2 regions of the Streptomyces sp. BF23-19 genome follow, and region 2 is predicted to be linked to the other one. Evidence: riboswitches for the same ligand, from Rfam matches in the RefSeq annotation. Region 2 holds a riboswitch; the other holds the start of a gene.

Region 1 (9,220 bases), on a different contig from region 2:
CAGTACGTCGGCCTGCGCACCCGGCACCGCGTACACGTGCCGGGCCCGCCCCTCGCCGCCGAGCAGGGCGACGCCGGCGCCGAGCTCCCAGTCCTCGTCGAAGTCGATCCGCGAGTCCTCGTCGAAGGGGACGTCGACCATGCCGTGATCCGCGGTCACGTACAGGGCGGTGCGCGGCGGCAGCTGCTCGGCGAGCCGCTGGACGAGCCGGTCCACGTACATCAGCTGGCCGCGCCAGGCGTCGGAGTCCACGCCGTGCCGGTGGCCGGCCCCGTCGAGTTCGCTGTAGTACGTGTAGACGAGCGAGCGGTCACCGGACGCGAGGCGCTCGGCCGCCAGGTCCATCCGTTCCTCGCCGGTCATCCGGCCGAGGAAGGTGCCGCCGCTCAGCGCGATCTTGGTGAGCGGGGTGGTCTGGAAGGCAGGCGAGGACACCTGGGCGGTCGCCACCCCTGCCTTGTCCGCCTGCTGGAAGACGGTCGGATACGGCTGCCAGGGCTTCGGCGCGGTCCACGGGTACCAGCGGAGCTGGTTCATCAGCTCCCCGGTGGCGGGGTTGCGGACGGCGTAGCCGGGCAGGCCGTGGCGGGCCGGCGGCAGGCCGGTGCCCACCGAGGCGAGCGAGGTGGCGGTGGTCGCCGGGAAGCCCGCGGTGATCGGGCGGCCGGTGCCGCCGCGCGAGCTGCCGAGCAGGGAGGTGAGGTACGGGGCCTCGTCCGGGTGGGCCTTGATCTGCTCCCAGCCCATGCCGTCGACCAGGAACACGCAGTTCCGGTCGGCCGGGGTCAGCTCGGGGATCACGGCGGTGAAACCGGGGACGCCCTGGCCGGCCACGAGCGTGGGCAGCAGGTCGGCGAGCGAACCGGCACCGTACTCCGGGACGGGGGCGCCCGCCAGGTCCAGCAGCTCCGGCTCGGGCCACTCCTGTGCCGCGGAGTACGCCATCAACGGGCGGGGGTGGCGGAGGTCGCCGCTGTGGCTTCGGAGAGTGCCTGCGCGAAGACCAGGGTCTGGCGCACCGCCTCCGGGCCGTCGCCGGCCTCGCTGACCCGCAGGCTGAGGTCGTCGGCGGTGGAGTTGCCGGTGTAGCCGTGGTCGGAGTCGCAGTTCGGGTCGCCGCAGGCGGCCGGCTCCAGGTCGATCCGGGAGACCGCGCCCCAGCCGATGGTCAGGACGACCTCGCGGGGCAGCGTGCCGGGGGTGTAGGACTCCGGGTTGGCGACGACGCGGCTGAGCACCACGGAGGAGATGCTGGACAGCTTGACCGACTCGGTGGAGGTGGTCGCGTACGGGGAGGGGGACCCGGCGTCGGCGGCCTGCTCGTCGGTGTGGCTGACGATGAAGCGGTTGCCCGTCAGCACCAGCACGGTGACGTGACGGCGCACCTCGTTGGAGTCGAAGGTCGTCTCCTGGTGGACCAGGTACGACGAAATCGGCTCGCCGCCCACCGCGGCCTCCACGGCCTCGGCCACGAGGGCCGGGTAGTAGCCGCTGCGCTCGATCGCCGTGCGCAGCCCCTGGGTCGTCGTACCGGATTTCGCCATGAGGTCCATCCTAAGGCCCGTGCGGGGCCCTCAGGCCGCGCCGTACCCGGTCAGTAACTGGGGAGGGTCCGCGGGCCGAGATCGCCGCGGGCCGGCGGGTGGGCCAGGCGGACGGTGGCGCTGAGTACGGATACGCCCTCGGCGGCGACCACGACGGGCTCCAGCGAGACGTCGATCACCTCGGGGTGGTCGTCCACGAGGCGGGAAAGCCTCAGCAGCAGTGCCTCCAGGGCGGGGGTGTCCACGGGGTCGCTGCCCCGCCAGCCGAACAGGAGGGGCGCGGTCCGGATGGACCGGATCAGTCCGGCGGCGTCCCGGTCGGTGGCCGGGACGAGCCGGTGCGCGGTGTCGCCGAGCAGCTCGGAGGCGACGCCGGCGAGCCCGAAGGAGAGGACGGCGCCCGCGGCGGGGTCGATGACGGAGCGGACGACGGTGTCTACCCCGCGCGGCACCATGGCCTGCACCACGGGCTGGAGCTCGGCCGGCTTGCCCAGCGCGTCGGTGAGCTCCTCGTACGAGCGCCGCAGCTCGACCTCGTTCGTGAGGTCGAGACGTACGCCGCCCAGGTCCGCGCGGTGGCGCAGGTGCGGGGCGGTGGTCTTGAGCGCCACCGGGTATCCCAGCACCCCGGCGGCGCGGACCGCCGCGTCGGCGCTCGGCGCGGGCAGGGTGGGCAGGACCCGGATCCCGTAGGCCGCGAGCAGCTCGCGGGCGTCCCGGTCGGTCAGCGTCAGCACGGCGCCGGGGTCGACGTCGGTCAGCAGCCCGGCCAGCCGCTCCGCGGTCCCGGCCTCGTCGATGTCCTCGTACTCGGGGACCCGCCCGTCGTCTTCGGCGGTGGCCCGGCGCCACTGCCCGTACCGGACGGCCTCGGCGACCGCCTTGACCGCGCGTTCGGCGGCGGGGTAGCTGGGGATGCTGTCCCCGGCCGCGGACAGCGGCCCGGCCGGGGCCTGGGGCGCCTGGTCCGCCACGGGGCCCCAGCTCCGCGGCGACGTGGTGTGCGGGACGCCGCGCACGGCGGACAGGGCCTCGGCGAGCTCGCCGAGCTCGACGTGCACCACCGCGACCGGCTTGCCCGGGTACGCGGCCACCGCTTCGCGCAGGGCGCCGGCCAGGTCGTCCTCCGGTGCGTCCTCGCTCACCCACGGGATGGCCGTGACCACCACCGCGTCGCAGTCCTCGGAGCGGAGCGCGTCGGTCAGGGCGGTGCGGAAGTCCGCCGGTGCGGCCGCCGTCGTCAGGTCCAGCGGTGGCAGGGGGCTCAGGCCCTGGGTGAGGCAGGCGTCGTAGGTGAGGATCCCGAGGGATTCGGAGTTGCCGAGGATCGCGATGCGGGGCCCGGCGGGCAGCGGCTGCGCCGCCAGCAGGAGGCCGACGTCCACCAGCTCGGTGACCGTGTCGACGCGGATGACGCCGGCCTGGCGCAGCAGGGCGGAGACGGTGGCCTCCGGCAGCCGGGTGTCGGGGACCACGTGTCCGGCCGGGCTGTGCCGGCCGCCCTTGGCGACGACCACCGGCTTGACGGCCGCCGTGCGGCGGGCGAGCCGGGTGAACTTCCGCGGGTTGCCCAGGGTTTCGAGGTAGAGCAGGGCGACGTCGGTCGCCTCGTCGTCGTACCAGTACTGGAGGATGTCGTTCCCGGACACGTCGGCGCGGTTGCCCGCGGAGACGAAGGAGGACAGGCCCTCGCCGCGTCGGAGCAGCGCGGAGAGCAGGGCGATGCCGATCGCCCCGGACTGCGTGAACAGGCCGATCCGGCCGCGCGTCGGCATCGGTGCGGGCGTGAGGGAGGCGTTGAGTTCCACCTCGGGCGCGGTGTTGATCACCCCGTAGGCGTTCGGCCCGATCAGCCGCATCCCGTACGAGCGCACCTGCCGCACCAGTTCGCGCTGGCGGGCGAGTCCGGCCGGGCCGCTCTCCCCGTATCCGGCGGACAGGACGACGAGCCCCTGCACCCCGTGCTCGCCGCAGGCCGCCACCGCGTCCGGGACCCGGTCGGCCGGGACCGCGATCACCGCGAGGTCGACCGGGGCGCCGATGGCCTCGATGGTGCGGTAGGCCCGCACTCCGTCGAGGAGGTCGCGGGTGACGGCCTCGTTGACCGCGTAGAGGTGGCCGTGGAAGCCGCTGTCGCGCAGGTTGCGCAGTGCCGCCGCGCCCACGCCCCCGCCGGAGCGGCTGACTCCGACGACGGCCACCGAACCGGGGGCCAGCAGCCGCTGCACCGAGTGGGCCTCGGCGCGCTGTTCGCGGGCGCGCTGCACGGCGAGGGACTCGGCGGTGGGTTCGAGGTCGAGGGTGAGGTGGACGGAGCCGTCCTCGAAGCTGCGCTTCTGCTGGTAGCCGGCGTCCGTGAAGACTTTGATCATCTTGGTGTTGGCGGGCAGCACCTCGGCGGCGAACCGCCGGATGCCGCGCTCCCGGGCCACCGCGCCGATGTGTTCGAGGAGCGTGGAGGCGACCCCGCGGCCCTGGTGGGCGTCCTGGACGAGGAAGGCGACCTCGGCCTCGTCGGCGGGTCCGGAGGCGGGCCGGCCGGCGGCGTCGATGCGGTCGTAGCGGACGGTGGCGATGAACTCCCCGCCGATGGTCGCGGCGAGGCCGACCCGGTCCACGTAGTCGTGGTGCGTGAAGCGGTGCACGTCGCGGTCGGAGAGCCGGGGGTAGGGGGCGAAGAACCGGTAGTACTTCGACTCGTCCGAGACCTGCTCGTAGAAGCTGACGAGCCGGCCCGCGTCTTCGGTGGTGATGGGCCGGATCCGGGCCGTGCCGCCGTCGCGGAGGACGACATCGGCTTCCCAGTGGGCCGGGTAGGAGGGGTCCGACTCGATGGTCATGGGCCTACCTTACGGCCGGATCGGGCCGTGGAGCCCTCGCGCGGCGGATGAGGCAGGACGGTACATATCAGGGCAAGCTGGGGAAGGTCGAACGGCGGAAAATTCAGGCCGATGGTAGGCCCGAGCATTCCGGGCGTCGTGAGAGACTGGTCTAGACAACCGTAAGAACCTGAAGGGCATCACCATGGCAGAGCGCCGCGTCAACGTCGGCTGGGCCGAGGGCCTGCACGCTCGTCCCGCCTCGATCTTCGTCCGCGCGACGACCGCTTCCGGCGTCCCGGTGACCATCGCGAAGTCCGGCGGCGACCCCGTCAACGCCGCCTCCATGCTGGCGGTCCTGGGCCTGGGCGCCCAGGGCGGCGAGGAGATCGTCCTCGCCTCCGAGGCCGAGGGTGCGGACGCCGCGCTCGACCGCCTCGCGAAGCTGGTCGCCGAGGGTCTCGAGGAGCTCCCCGAGACCGTCTGACCCTTCGGGTTCGACTCCACGCGCGAAGCCGCGGCCCCCGTGATCCGGGGGTCGCGGCTTCGTCGTTCCGTCCACGGGGCCCCGCCGCGTGACGAGAAGCCGGGCGGGGCCGCCCGACGCGGTCACCCCGCGGAGCGTCGGATCCCCGGCGGACCCGAGGGCGGCGAATGCCGAGAAGATCCCGCGCGACGAAGAAAAGACCCCGCCCCGATCCGGCGCACGCCGAATTAATCCTCTCCGGAATTGCGCACGACACCTCGGGCCGATTCGAAAGGGATCGGCCACCGCGCAGCGAATTCACGCGATCCCACCCTTTGTATACGGCTCCTGTTAATGCCGACCACTCGACATGTTTACGGCAGGTTGCGAAGTGCTCACCGCCGGGCGGAGCCGCAGCCGGTGCGCCCCCGCCGCCCGGTCGGCGTGGATCGCGGTCAGCGCCCGCGCCCGTTCGGCGTCGCCGCGCGCCACCGCGTCCACGACCGCCCCGTGCTCCGCCCAGGACTCCACGGGCCGGGCCGGCGCCTCCACCACGTACATCCACGCGATCTTGTGCCGCATCTGCGTGAGCAGCGAGATCAGCCCGGGGCTGCCGGAGGCCTGGGCGAGCGTCTCGTGGAACCAGCCGCCCAGGGACCGCAGATCCTCCCCCTGGCCCCGCCTGGCTCGCTCCTGCCCCAGTCTGACCAGTCCGCGCAGCACCTTGAGGTGCGCGTCGGTGCGCCGCCGGGCGGCCCGCGCGGCGGCCAGCGGCTCCAGGAGCATCCGCAGCTCCAGCAGGTCCGCGGCCTCCTGCTCGGTCGGCTCGGCCACGCACGCCCCCGCGTGGCGCCGCGTGGTCACGAACCCCTCGGACTCCAGGGTCCGCAGGGCCTCACGCACCGGGACGCGCGAGACCCCGTACCGGCGGGCCAGCACCTCCTCGGTCAACCGGCCGCCCGGCTCGAACACCCCGGAGACGATGTCGTCGCGGATTGCTGTGCATACCGCGTGCGCAGGAATACGCAAGACCGAACCTCCGCCTATTTCCGACTGCCAGCGTCATTGCACGCACATGCGCGTGCTGCGACTCTATTGCAACACACGATAATTTCCGAGAGCGGCCGGAAATACGAAACATTTGCGCGAAGGCGCAACATACAAAGACCCCGGCTCGGAGAGCCATGGTCCTCGGTGAAGCGGTGCGATGCGTGAGGCGCGAGGTCAGAGGCTGACGCCGTGCGAGCGCAGGTACGCGATCGGGTCGATGTCCGAGCCGTACTGCGAGCCGGTGCGGGCCTCGAAGTGCAGGTGCGGGCCGCTGGAGTTGCCGGTGGAGCCCGACAGGCCGATCTGCTGACCCGGGGTGACCTGCTCGCCGACGGAGACGTTCAGCGAGGTCATGTGACCGTACTGGGTGTAGGTGCCGTCGTTGTGCTTGATGACGACGTTGTTGCCGTACGCGCCACCCCAGCCGGCCTCGACGACGGTACCCAGGCCCACCGCGTGGACCGAGGTGCCGGAGGCGGCGTGGAAGTCGATGCCCGTGTGGCTGCCGGAGGACCACATGCCGCCGCCCGCGTGGTACTGCGTGCTGACGTACGAGCCGTCCACCGGGGCGACGAAGGTGTTGAGGCGCTTGCGCTCCTCCTCGCGGGCGGCGCGCTCGGCGGCCTCGCGCTCGGCCTTCGCCTTGGCCTCGGCCATGCGCTTGGCCTCGGCGGCCCGCTGCTTCGCGTCGGCCTCGGCCTGCGCCTTGACGGCGTCCTGCTCGGCGACGCGGTGCTGGGACTCGGCCTGGTCGGCGATGTCACCCGCAAGGTCCTCGGCGACGACGACGGCACCGAGGCCGTTGTCCTGGCCGATGGTGCTGCTGTGGTTGTCCGCGGCGAAGGCCGGGGCGGCGAGGGAGCCGACGACACCCGTGGTGGCGATCGCGGCGATACCGGCGTAACCGGCGGTCTTCTTGCTCAGACGGCTGGAGCCACGGTGCTTACCGGTACCAGCGGGACGACTGCCAAACGCCATGAAGGGTTTGATCCTTTCCTTCCTTCTCGCCTACCGGGTTAGCTGACGGGTTCGGAGCAGGAAGGTCTCCTACGGGCCTCCTCTTGCGAGGGGGTCCGATTCACCCCAGGGACTCATGTGGGTCCCCGGCTCCCCAGGCTCGCGCCTGACGGGGACTCGGCGATCGCTGTCCGGTGCCGCGGGTGCGGCGGGCACAACTGACGAACAGCACGGCCGACGCTAGGCGGATCATCAGTCAATCGCCAAACAGACACGGCTTTTTGTTGCGTACGCCACACCGCATACAAGCAACCTCACCACTAAACGGACAAAAGGGGTTCTGGTGACCAAGTCACCAGAACCCCTTGCCGAAACCCTCGGCCGGCCCCCAATGGGCCGTCATCCGACCGTCAGTTGGAAACGACCGTGACCTCGCCGATGCCAAGGGCCCGCACGGGCTCCTCGATCAGCGCCGCGTCGCCCACGAGGACGGTGACCAGCCGGTCCGCGGGGAAGGCCTTGACGACCGCCGTGGTGGCCTCCACCGTGCCCGTCTCGGCGAGCTGGGCGTACAACTGCGCCTGGTAGTCGTCCGGCAGTTCCTGCTCGACCTGGTCGGCGAGGGTGCCCGCGACCGAGGCGGCCGTCTCGAACTTCAGCGGGGCCACGCCCACCAAGTTCTGCACGGCGACATCGCGTTCGGCGTCGGTCAGACCGCCCTCGGCGAGGGTGCGCAGCACCTTCCAGAGGTCCTCCAGCGCCGGTCCGGTGTTCGGGGTGTCCACCGAGCCGCTGATGGCGAGCATCGAGGCGCCCTTGCCGTCCGCGGTGGAGCGCAGCACCTGGCCGAAGGCGCGCACGCCGTAGGTGTACCCCTTCTCCTCGCGCAGCACCTTGTCCAGGCGCGAGGTGAGGGTGCCGCCCAGGCAGTACGTGCCCAGCACCTGGGCCGCCCACACCCGGTCGTGGCGGTCCGCCCCGATCCGGCCGATCAGCAGCTGCGTCTGGACCGCGCCGGGCCGGTCCACGATGACCACGCGTCCGGTGTCGTCGGCGGTCACCGGCGGCACCGGGAGGGCGGCGGCGGTGTTGCCCGTCCAGGTGCCCAGGGTGTCCGCGAGCACGGCGTCCAGGTCGATGCCGGTCAGGTCGCCGACGACCACCGCGGTGGCGGTGGCGGGGCGTACGTGGGCCTCGTAGAAGGCGCGTACGGCGGCGGAGTCGATCCGGGCGACCGTCTCCTCGGTGCCCTGGCGCGGCCGGGACATCCGCAGGGTGGCCGGGAAGAGTTCCTTGGAGAGCTGCTTGGCGGCGCGGCGCTGCGGGCTGGCCAGCTCGTGCGGGATCTCGTCGAGCCGGTTGCGCACCAGCCGGTCGACCTCGGCGTCGGCGAAGGCCGGGGCGCGCAGCGCCTCGGCGAGCAGGCCGAGCGCCTTGGGCAGCCGGGAGGCCGGGACCTCCAGCGAGACCCGCAGGCCCGGGTGGTCGGCGTGCGCGTCCAGGGTGGCGCCGCAGCGCTCCAGCTCGGCCGCGAACTCCTCGGCGGAGTGCTTGTCGGTGCCCTCGGAGAACGCCCGCGCCATGATGGTCGCCACGCCGTCCAGGCCCTCGGGCTCGGCGTCCAGCGGGGCGGCGAGGTTGACCTCGACCGCGACGACCTGCTGGCCCGGCCGGTGGCAGCGCAGCAGGGTCAGCCCGTTGGACAGCTGCCCGCGGTCGGGGGCCGGGAAGGCCCACGGCTGCGGCTCGCCGGCCTGCGGCTGCGGGTGGAAGGTCATCGTGACGGCTGCCGTGTCGCTCACTGCTCCGCCCCCTCGTTCTCGTCGGAGTCGTCGTGCTGGTCGGACTCGTCGGCCGCGAGCGGCTCGTAGACGAGCACCGCGCGGTTGTCCGGGCGCAGTCGGGCCGCGGCCACGGCCTGCACCTCCTCGGCGGTGACGTCGAGGACGCGCCGGACGGCGGTCAGCGCCAGCTGCGGGTCGCCGAACAGCACCGCGAAGCGGCACAGTTCGTCGGCGCGGCCGGCCACCGTGCTCAGCCGGTCCAGCCACTCGCGCTCCAGCTGCGCCTGGGCGCGCTCCATCTCCTCGGCCGTCGGGCCCTCGGCGGCGAACCGCGCGAGCTCCTCGTCCACGGCCGCCTCGATGGCGGGGATCTCGACGCCGCTGGAGGTCTTGACGTCCAGCCAGCCCAGGGAGGGCGCCCCGGCCAGCCGCAGCATGCCGAAGCCGGCCGCGACAGCCGTCTGGTCGCGGCGTACCAGCCGGTTGTGCAGCAGCGAGGACTCGCCGCCGCCCAGGATGGTCAGCGCCACGTCGGCGGCGTCGCACTCCCGGGTGCCGTCGTGCGGCAGCCGGTAGGCGGCCATCAGCGCACGCGCCGGG
Region 2 (9,220 bases):
GCCCAGTGCTCCTCCAGCCGGGCCACCCAGGCCCGCAGGGTCAGCCCGTAGTGCTCGCGCAGCGCCTCGACGTCACGGACCTCGAAGCCGGCCCGCTCCAGTTCGCCGACGGTGGTGCCGAGCGGCGAGAGCTCGCCGTCGGGGAAGACGTAGGCGTCGATGAACTCGTCGATCCGGTACGCCTCCTCGTCCGGCTCCGGCCGGCGGGCGATCTGGTGGTTCAGCAGCCGCCCGCCGGGGCGCAGCAGGGCGTGCAGGGTACGGGCGTAGTCCCGGTAGCGGTCGGCTCCGACGTGTTCGGCCATCCCGATGGAGGAAATGGCCTCGTACGGCCCGTCCTTGACGTCCCGGTAGTCCTGGATCCGGATGTCCACCAGGTCGGTCAGTCCCTCGTCGGCGACCCGTTTACGGGCGTACACGGCCTGCTCGCGGGAGAGCGTGACGCCGGTGACCCGGACGCCGTACTCGCGGGCGGCGTGCAGTGCCATGGAGCCCCAGCCGCAGCCGACGTCGAGCAGCCGGTCCCCGGGCCGCAGGGCGAGCTTGCGGCAGACCAGGTCGAGCTTGTCGTGCTGGGCCCGCTCCAGGGTGGAGCCGGGGCTCCAGTAGGCGCAGGAGTACACCATGGACGGGCCCAGGACCCGTTCGTAGAAGTCGTTGCCGACGTCGTAGTGGTGACTGACGGCCCGGCGGTCGCGGCCCTTGCTGTGGCGGGCTCCGCCCCGCCTGGAGGCGGCCTCCTCGGCGGGGGGCGAGGGTGGGGGCAGCGGTCCGGCGAGGGCGATCAGCTCGCGCGCGGCGGCCCGGTGGGCGGCGTCGCGCCACCGCGCCCCCGGCAGGTCGCCGAGCGCGGGCAGCCCGGCGCGGCGCGCGAGGCCGCCGAGGGCCGCGAACGGTCCGGGACCGCCCTGGGCGGTGGAGACGGTGGGGCCGACGGGCGGCAGGTCGGGCTCGCGTTCCCACAGCAGGCCCGCCACCCGGTCCAGCAGATCGAACAGATTGCCTTCGACCGTCAGTTCGCCCGCCACCCAGGCCCGGGCCAGCCCCAGCTCGCCGGGCCTCCAGAGCATCCGCCGCACGGCGCGGCGGTCGTGGATGACGAGTACGGGGCCGTCGGGCGGGCCCGCCTCGCTGCCGTCCCAGGCCCGCAGACGTACCGGCAGCGGGGCACCCAGCAGGGTCTCGGCAACAACGGCGAGCCGCGGCGCGGCGTCGGTCATGGCGCACCTCCACAAAAGCTCCGACCCCTCCGTCTACCCATCCCGGGCCCCGGGTACGCCGAAGGGCCCGCCCGCCCCCCGGATGGCGGGCGGCCCCTTGGGGGTCGTACAGGTCGTACAGGTGAAGCGGATGGAGCAAGTGGAGCAGGTGGAGCTCAGGCCCTGCCGGTCACACCGGTCAGGCCTTGGCCTTCGCGGCCGGGGCAGCGGCGGCGGCCGGGGCCGGCGCCGGCTTGGCGGCCTCGTAGAACTCCTCGCGGGGGGTCTCCAGCGCACCGAGGGAGACGACCTCGCGCTTGAGGAACATCGCGAGGGTCCAGTCGGCGAAGACACGGATCTTGCGGTTCCAGGTCGGCATGGCCATGCCGTGGTAGCCACGGTGCATGTACCAGGCCAGCCGGCCCTTGAGCTTGATCTTCGTCTTGCCCATGACGATCATCGCGACGCCCTTGTGGAGGCCGAGGCCCGCCACCGCACCCTTGTTGGAGTGCGAGTACTCGGCCTGCGGGAAGCCCCGCATGCCCGAGATGACGTTGTCGCCGAGGACCTTGGCCTGACGCAGCGCGTGCTGGGCGTTCGGCGGGCACCAGGCGTTCTCGACACCGGCCTTGCGGGAGGCGATGTCCGGAACCTGGGCGTTGTCGCCGGCGGTCCAGATGTAGTCCGTGCCCGTGACCTGGAGGGTCGGCTGGGCGTCCACGTGGCCGCGGGGGCCCAGCGGCAGGCCGTAGCGGGCCAGCACCGGGTTCGGCTTGACGCCGGCGGTCCACACGATGGTGTTGGAGTCGACCTCGAGGCCGTTCTTCAGCACCACGTGGCCGTCCACGCAGGAGTCCATGGAGGTGCTGAGGTAGATCTCGATGCCGCGGGACTCGAGGTGCTCCTTGCCCCAGGTGCCGAGCTTGGGCCCGACCTCGGGAAGGATCTTGTCGGCCGCGTCGACCAGGATGAAGCGCATGTCCTCGCGCTTGATCGTGGAGTAGTACTTCGCGGCGTCCCGAGCCATGTCCTCGACCTCACCGATGGTCTCCGCACCGGCGAAGCCGCCGCCGACGAAGACGAAGGTGAGGGCCTTGCGGCGGACGTTCTCGTCCGTCGTGGACTCGGCCTTGTCGAGCTGCTCGAGGACGTGGTTGCGCAGGCCGATGCCCTCTTCGACGCCCTTCATACCGATGCCCTGTTCGGCGAGGCCGGGGATCGGGAAGGTGCGGGAGACGGCGCCGAGCGCGATCACCAGGTAGTCGAAGGGCAGCTCGTACGCCTCGCCGACGAGCGGCGTGACGACGGCGACCTTGCGGTCCTGGTCGATGCTGGTGACCCGGCCGGTGAGAACCTCTGCCTTGGGCAGCACGCGTCGCAGCGGGACGACGACGTGCCGAGGCGAGATGCTGCCTGCGGCCACTTCAGGGAGGAAGGGCTGGTAGGTCATGTACGAGCGCGGGTCGACGACCGTGACGGTCGCCTCGCCGTAGCGCATCTTCTTCATGATGCGCTTGGCTGCGTACAGGCCTACGTACCCACCTCCTACAACGAGGATCCTGGGACGCTCCGTGGTGCTCATGGAACGAGTATCCAGCACCCAAAGGGGTGTCGCTCGTGAGCCCCTTCACAAGGACTGAGAGACCCTCTGCTACACTCCGCCGCCCACGTGACGGAGGTCATGACGCGCGACGGGAACCAGAAGGCGTCCGGAGTCGTTGTTCACCCGTCCTGAACTGGCCTCCAAGGCCGAAAGCGGACTGGACCACAGGGCTTCGTCCATACCTCTGACGCGGATCCCGTCGCCTCCGTCGATCGCACGAACGCACGCGAAAAAGGGCCTGAGGGGCTCCGGAGGGCCCCGAAGGACCCTTCCGTCGACCTCACAGACCCTTTTTCCTTGTGAAGAACTTCACGAACTTAATGTGGATCACGGGTCCAGCGGCCCCGCAACAGCCCCTCACAACCTGCTTCGAAGGTCGTTCAGGCGATCGACCAAGCGATTCCATCGAGGATGTCGTGCTCCGACACGACAACCTCGGAAGCGCCGATACGTTCCATGATCGCCAAAAGCACCAGGGCGCCCGCGCCGATCACGTCCACCCGGCCCGCGTGCATCACGGGGATCGCCGCCCGCTCGGCGTGCGTCTCCTTCAACATGCGCTCGCTGATCGCGCGCACCTGGTCGTAGGAGATCCGGGAGTGGTGGATCGCGGACGATTCGTACTCCGGCAGCTCCAGCGCGATCCCGGCGACCGTGGTCACCGAGCCGGCCAGGCCCACCAGCGTGCGCGCCTCGGCCAGCGGGACGCTCTCGGCGGCCAGGTCCAGCGCCGCCTCGATGTCGGCCCGGATCGCGGCGACCTGTTCCGCGGTCGGCGGGTCGGTGACGACACCGTCCACCACCAGGTGCCGCTCGGTCATCCGGACGCAGCCGATGTCCACGGACCGGGCGGCCCGTACGTGCTCCTCGCCGACCACGAACTCGGTCGAGCCGCCGCCGATGTCCACCACCAGGAAGGGGCGCTCCAGGTGCTCGTGCGCCGTGAGCTCCTTGGTGGCGCCGGTGAAGGAGAACTCCGCCTCCTGGTCACCGGAGATCACCTCGGGCTCGACGCCCAGGATGTCCAGGACCCCCCGGACGAAGTCCGCCCGGTTCTCGGCGTCCCGGGAGGCGGAGGTCGCCACGAAGCGCAGCCGCTCCGCGCCGAACTCCTTGATCACTCCCGCGTACTCGCGGCAGGCGGCGAAGGTGCGCTCCAGCGCCTCCGGGGCCAGCCGGCCGGTCCGGTCCACACCCTGGCCCAGCCGGACGATCGTCATCCGGCGGTCGAGCTCGATCAGCTCGCCGGTGGCCGGGTCGCAGTCCGCCACGAGCAGCCGGATGGAGTTCGTACCGCAGTCGACGGCGGCGACCCGGGTCACGCGCCCGACTCCTTCTCGTCCGTCTTCTTCTCGTCCGTCTTCTTCTCCCCGCACGGGACGACGCAGGCGCCCTTGGCCCACCACTCCGGCAGCATGGCGAGGGCTTCGTCGCCGAACGGGTTCACCCCGGGGCCGGCGGCCAGGGAGTGGCCGACCAGCACGTGCAGGCACTTCACCCGGTCCGGCATGCCGCCGGCGCTCGGGAAGCCCTGGAGCACCTCGATGGCGTCGCGCCGCTCGATGTAGTCCTCGTGGGCGGCCTGGTAGGCGGCGGCCAGTTCCTTGTCCTCGGCGAGCCGGGCCTGCATCTCCTTCATCACGCCGTTCGCCTCCAGCGTGCCGATCGCGGAGGCCGCGCGCGGGCACGTCAGGTAGTACAGCGTCGGGAAGGGGGTGCCGTCGGGGAGCCGCGGGGCGGTCTCCACCACGTCCGGCTGCCCGCAGGGGCAGCGGTGCGCGATGGCGCGCAGCCCGCGCGGCGGGCGGCCGAGCTGCTGCTCGAACGCCTCGATGTCCGCGTCGGTCGGCTCGGTCCGGTCGGTCTGGGGCGGGGGCGTCTGCATGCCTGGAGGAAGTCTCTTCGTTCTCGTGGATGGGTGCTGCGGTACGGCGGTACGGATCACTCGCCGGGGCGGTCGGCCTTGTCGACGCCGTCCCAGACGTTGGAGTACCAGGGGCGGTCGGAGCCGGCTTGGCCGGTCCGGTGCGGCTGCGGGGGCTGGGCCCCGGGGTCGCTCATGATGTAGCCGATCTCCCCCGGGCGCAGGAAGTGCAGGTGCTTGCGCGCCTGCTGCTCCGCGTAGGCGTCGTCCTGCCAGCGGGCCTTCTCGTCGCGGAGCCGCTCCAGGCGGTCCCGCGCGGCCGCGGCGGCCCGTTGCTGCTTCGCGATCTCCGAGCGCTGGGAGACGTACTGGCGCATCGGGTACGCGAGGGCGACGACCAGCGTACAGAGGACGAGCACCAGGAGCGCGGCGCGGCCGGTGAGCCGGCTGCGGCGGACCTGACGCCGCGACTGCGACCGGTAGACGTGGGCGGCGGTCCGCTCGCCGAGCTGCTTGAGCCTGGTCGCGGTGGAGAAGGTGGAGAACCGATCCCGGTTCCCGGCCATTGGTCCGCCTCCCCTAGGTACGCACTACGCAATACGTCCCCGCACACGGTACGGGACCGAGTGCGGGGACGTACGGAGGCCAGCCCCTCAGGGGGGTGATTAGCCCTTGAAGCGCGGGAAGGCGGAGCGGCCCGCGTACACCGCGGCGTCGTCGAGGATCTCCTCGATGCGCAGCAGCTGGTTGTACTTGGCGACACGGTCCGAGCGGGCCGGGGCGCCGGTCTTGATCTGACCGCAGTTCACGGCGACGGCGAGGTCGGCGATGGTGACGTCCTCGGTCTCACCGGAACGGTGGGACATCATGCACTTGAAGCCGTTGCGCTGGGCCATCTCGACGGCGTCCAGGGTCTCGGTCAGCGAACCGATCTGGTTCACCTTCACGAGCAGGGCGTTCGCGGAGCCCTCCTCGATACCGCGGGCCAGACGCTCCGGGTTGGTGACGAACAGGTCGTCACCGACGATCTGGACCTTGGCGCCGAGGCGGTCGGTGATGGTCTTCCAGCCGTCCCAGTCGTCCTCGAACAGCGGGTCCTCGATGGAGACGAGCGGGTACGCCTCGACGAGCTCGGCGTAGTAGTCGGTCATCTCGGCGGCCGAGCGGGACTTGCCCTCGAACTCGTACTGGCCGTCCTTGTAGAACTCGGACGCGGCGACGTCGAGCGCGAGCGCGATGTCCGTGCCCGGGGTGTAGCCGGCCTGCTTGATGGCCTCGATGATGAGGTCGAGCGCGGCGCGGTTCGACTCCAGGTTCGGGGCGAAGCCGCCCTCGTCACCCAGGCCGGTGGAGAGGCCCTTGGTGTGCAGGACCTTCTTGAGGGTGTGGTAGACCTCGGCACCCCAACGCAGCGCCTCGGAGAAGGACTCCGCGCCGATGGGGGCGATCATGAACTCCTGGATGTCCACGTTGGAGTCGGCGTGCGACCCACCGTTGAGGATGTTCATCATCGGAACGGGCAGCAGGTGCGCGTTCGGACCGCCGAGGTAGCGGAAGAGCGGAAGGTCCGAGGCCTCGGACGCGGCGTGCGCCACGGCCAGGGACACGCCGAGGATGGCGTTGGCGCCGAGCGAGCCCTTGTTGTCGGTGGCGTCCAGGTCGAACATGGCCTGGTCGATCAGACGCTGCTCGGTGGCGTCGTAGCCGACGAGCTCCGGGCCGATCTGCTCGATGACGGCGAGGACGGCCTTCTCGACACCCTTGCCGAAGTAACGGTCGGGGTCACCGTCACGCAGCTCGATGGCCTCGAATGCGCCGGTGGAGGCGCCGGACGGAACTGCAGCACGGCCGGTGCTGCCATCGTCGAGGCCCACCTCGACCTCGACCGTGGGGTTGCCTCGGGAGTCCAGGATTTCCCGGGCTACGACGACGTCGATGGACGGCACGAGCATCTCCTTCTGGGATGTGACGCTGAGTGTGCGGTGGCATGTCAGGCCGTGGGATGGCCTTGCCGCCTAGAGCCTAACCGGCTCCGGGCACTGGGCCGCCCGACCGCCCGGACCCTGGGACGAAAAAGGGACCGAATACCCCTCTTCCGGGACATAGGGTCGCTTGATCATCGGCTTTCGGGGGTCGGACGCAACACCGCCCGGCGCGTGGGGCACGCGCCGGGCGGTGGACATCCTGCACGGGGTCAGCTGACGCCGTGTACATGTTCCTGCGGCTTTGCCGCAGTGTTCAGCTGAGCTTCAGCTTCTGACCCGGGAAGATCAGGTCGGCGTCCGAGACGATGTCCTTGTTCAGCTCGAACAGCTTCTGCCAGCCGCCCTTGACACCGTTGGCCTCGGCGATGGTGCCCAGGGTGTCGCCCGACTTGACCTCGTACGAGCCGTTGCCGGTCTTCGGCGCGACCGGGGCCTCGGCACGCTCGGAGCGGGTGGTCGGAGCCTCGGGACGCTTGGTCTCCTGCTTCGGCGCGACCTTGGTCTCGGTCTTCTTGGTCTCGGTCTTCTTCGTCTCGGCCTTCGGCTTCGACTGCGGCTTGGAGGCCGGGGTCTCGGCGCCGCCACCGCTGTAGGAGGAGTTCGACAGACCCTTGCCGCAAGACGGCCAGGCACCCTTGCCCTGGCTCTTGAGGACCTTCTCCGCGACGGCTATCTGCTGCGCCTTGGTGGCCTGGTTGGCCTGCGGGGCGTAGGACTTGCCGCCGAAGCCGGACCACGTGGAGGGCGAGAACTGCAGGCCGCCGTAGTAGCCGTTGCCCGTGTTGATGGCCCAGTTGCCACCGGACTCGCACTGCGCGACCTTGTCCCACTCGGACGAGGTCGCGGCGCTGGCGGTGCCCGCGGCCATCAGGGGCGCGGCCACGGCCACACCGGCGACACCGGCGAGCGTGACGATCCGGACAGACCGCTCGATTGCAGTACCGCGACGGTGCTTGCCCTTGCCGGAAAGCAGCATGGAGTTTCTCCTCACCGACGCCTACGAGGTGAGCTGTCGGGTTCGGGCGAGTGAGTTGCCCGGCCGTGCGACCTAGCGCACGTCTTAACCCCAAGCCGGTGGCGTGACCGTCTCTCAACGGCCGCTCCCGGCACCTACCTTGGTTCCCCCGCTCCTGCCTTCGGCGCTTGACGCGACGACTGTTCCCTCCGTCCGCCGGCAGGATTCGGCGATGCGGTCGAAGGAGCTCGCGGTGGCGAGCGATTCAGAAGGTAGACAGGTCTCTCCCCGATGTTCAACGAGCAACATCGGGGAGAAACGGCCCCTACTTGCGCCCCTCACAGGGGTGTTTGCGCAGGTGAGGGAGGGGTTTGCGCAATGCCCTGGGTGAGACACGCCAGTTGACCGGAAGAGACACATGTCTCACTTACAGAAATCCGACATTCAACTCTTTCCGGGTAACTGAACTGTCCTTATTGCGTGGTTAGATCCAGGTTCTGGCCAGGCTTGATGAGGTCGGCGTCCTCGCCGATCACTTGCTCATTGGCCTGGTAGAGACCGTTCCAGCCCCCCTTTACGCCCTTGGCAACCGCGATGGTCGCCAGGCTGTCGCCCGCCTGGACCGTGTAGACGGGGTTCGACGAGACGTCAGGCAGAGCCGACGGACCGGCCTCCGGCGCACCACGGTGCTTGCCGTTGCCCTCGACCGGAGTGGCCCCGGTGGTCTGCGGGACCTCCGAGGTCGCGGGGGCCGTCGGGTCGACCGGGGGCAGCCCCGGCGTGACGGGCGCGGTGGTGGGCGGCGCGGTCGGGTCCACCGGCTGCGTCGGCGCCGTCGGGTCGACGGGGGTCGGCGTACCGGTCGGGTCGCCCGGCAGGACCGGAGCCGTCGGGTCGACCGGGGGCGTCGTCGGGATGTCCGGCGCGGGCATGACGGGCAGTCCGATGGACGGGGCGTCGGGAATCAGGAACGGGGTGCCGGACGGGCTCGGAGCCGGGGCCGGGGTCGGGGACCCGTAGTCCGTGGACGGCTTGCCGCCGCCGGCCGACGGAACGGCGTCGTCCGGACGGGACGGCGCGGGAGCCAGCGGGCCCTTGCCGCCGGGCAGACCGGGGTCCACCTGTGCGGCGGGGCTCTCCTTGACCAGGCCGGCCGAGGCCGCGCACAGCGGCCACGCCTGCGGTCCCGTCGAGCCCAGCACCCGCTCGGCCACCGCGATCTGCTGGGAACGGCTCGCCAGATCGGGGCGCTCGGCGAAGTCGAGCCCGCCGGCGCTCTGCCACTCCTCCTGGGTGAACTGGAGTCCGCCGTAGGCGCCGCTGCCGGAGTTGGCGCTCCAGGAGCCACCGCTCTCGCACTCGGCAACCCTGTCCCACGTGGACGTGTCGGCGGCGGTGGCGCTGGTGGCGGCCAGCAGTGGCATGGCCAACGCAGAGCCAGTGACACCGGCTGTGACGACCAGCGCGGGGACCTGGCGGGGGCGTCTGTGACGGCCGTTCCCGGAGAGCATGAAGGATCACCTTTCGCATAACAGCTAGGTAACGGCAGAACCTAGCGGCCATCGAACGATTGTCACAAGTTCAAGTCGGATCTGACTTTTAATCAGATTTCGC

What was found. Region 2 has a riboswitch for cyclic di-AMP ahead of AB8A24_RS11130 (transglycosylase family protein). Riboswitches for the same ligand answer to the same signal wherever they lie in the genome.
Region 1: it holds a riboswitch for cyclic di-AMP, as region 2 does, so the genes downstream of both, AB8A24_RS28485 (M23 family metallopeptidase) here and AB8A24_RS11130 (transglycosylase family protein) in region 2, are expected to answer to the same signal.

What each region holds. Positions count from the first base shown of each region.
Region 1 covers NZ_JBGBPT010000058.1:27,243-36,462, reverse strand. Annotated here, with positions in the region: gene AB8A24_RS28510 (nucleotide pyrophosphatase/phosphodiesterase family protein) at 1-945, opposite strand, end outside; gene AB8A24_RS28505 (DUF5998 family protein) at 945-1,544, opposite strand; gene AB8A24_RS28500 (GNAT family N-acetyltransferase) at 1,595-4,384, opposite strand; gene AB8A24_RS28495 (HPr family phosphocarrier protein) at 4,569-4,850, shown strand; gene AB8A24_RS28490 (GntR family transcriptional regulator) at 5,181-5,858, opposite strand; gene AB8A24_RS28485 (M23 family metallopeptidase) at 6,054-6,857, opposite strand; cyclic di-AMP (ydaO/yuaA leader) riboswitch at 6,870-7,029, opposite strand; gene AB8A24_RS28480 (M16 family metallopeptidase) at 7,247-8,614, opposite strand; gene AB8A24_RS28475 (pitrilysin family protein) at 8,635-9,220, opposite strand, start outside.
Region 2 covers NZ_JBGBPT010000014.1:79,213-88,432, forward strand. Annotated here, with positions in the region: gene AB8A24_RS11100 (cyclopropane-fatty-acyl-phospholipid synthase family protein) at 1-1,220, opposite strand, end outside; gene AB8A24_RS11105 (NAD(P)/FAD-dependent oxidoreductase) at 1,399-2,781, opposite strand; gene AB8A24_RS11110 (Ppx/GppA phosphatase family protein) at 3,183-4,124, opposite strand; gene AB8A24_RS11115 (DUF501 domain-containing protein) at 4,121-4,687, opposite strand; gene AB8A24_RS11120 (septum formation initiator family protein) at 4,744-5,232, opposite strand; gene eno (phosphopyruvate hydratase) at 5,332-6,612, opposite strand; gene AB8A24_RS11130 (transglycosylase family protein) at 6,905-7,627, opposite strand; cyclic di-AMP (ydaO/yuaA leader) riboswitch at 7,631-7,803, opposite strand; gene AB8A24_RS11135 (transglycosylase family protein) at 8,080-9,030, opposite strand.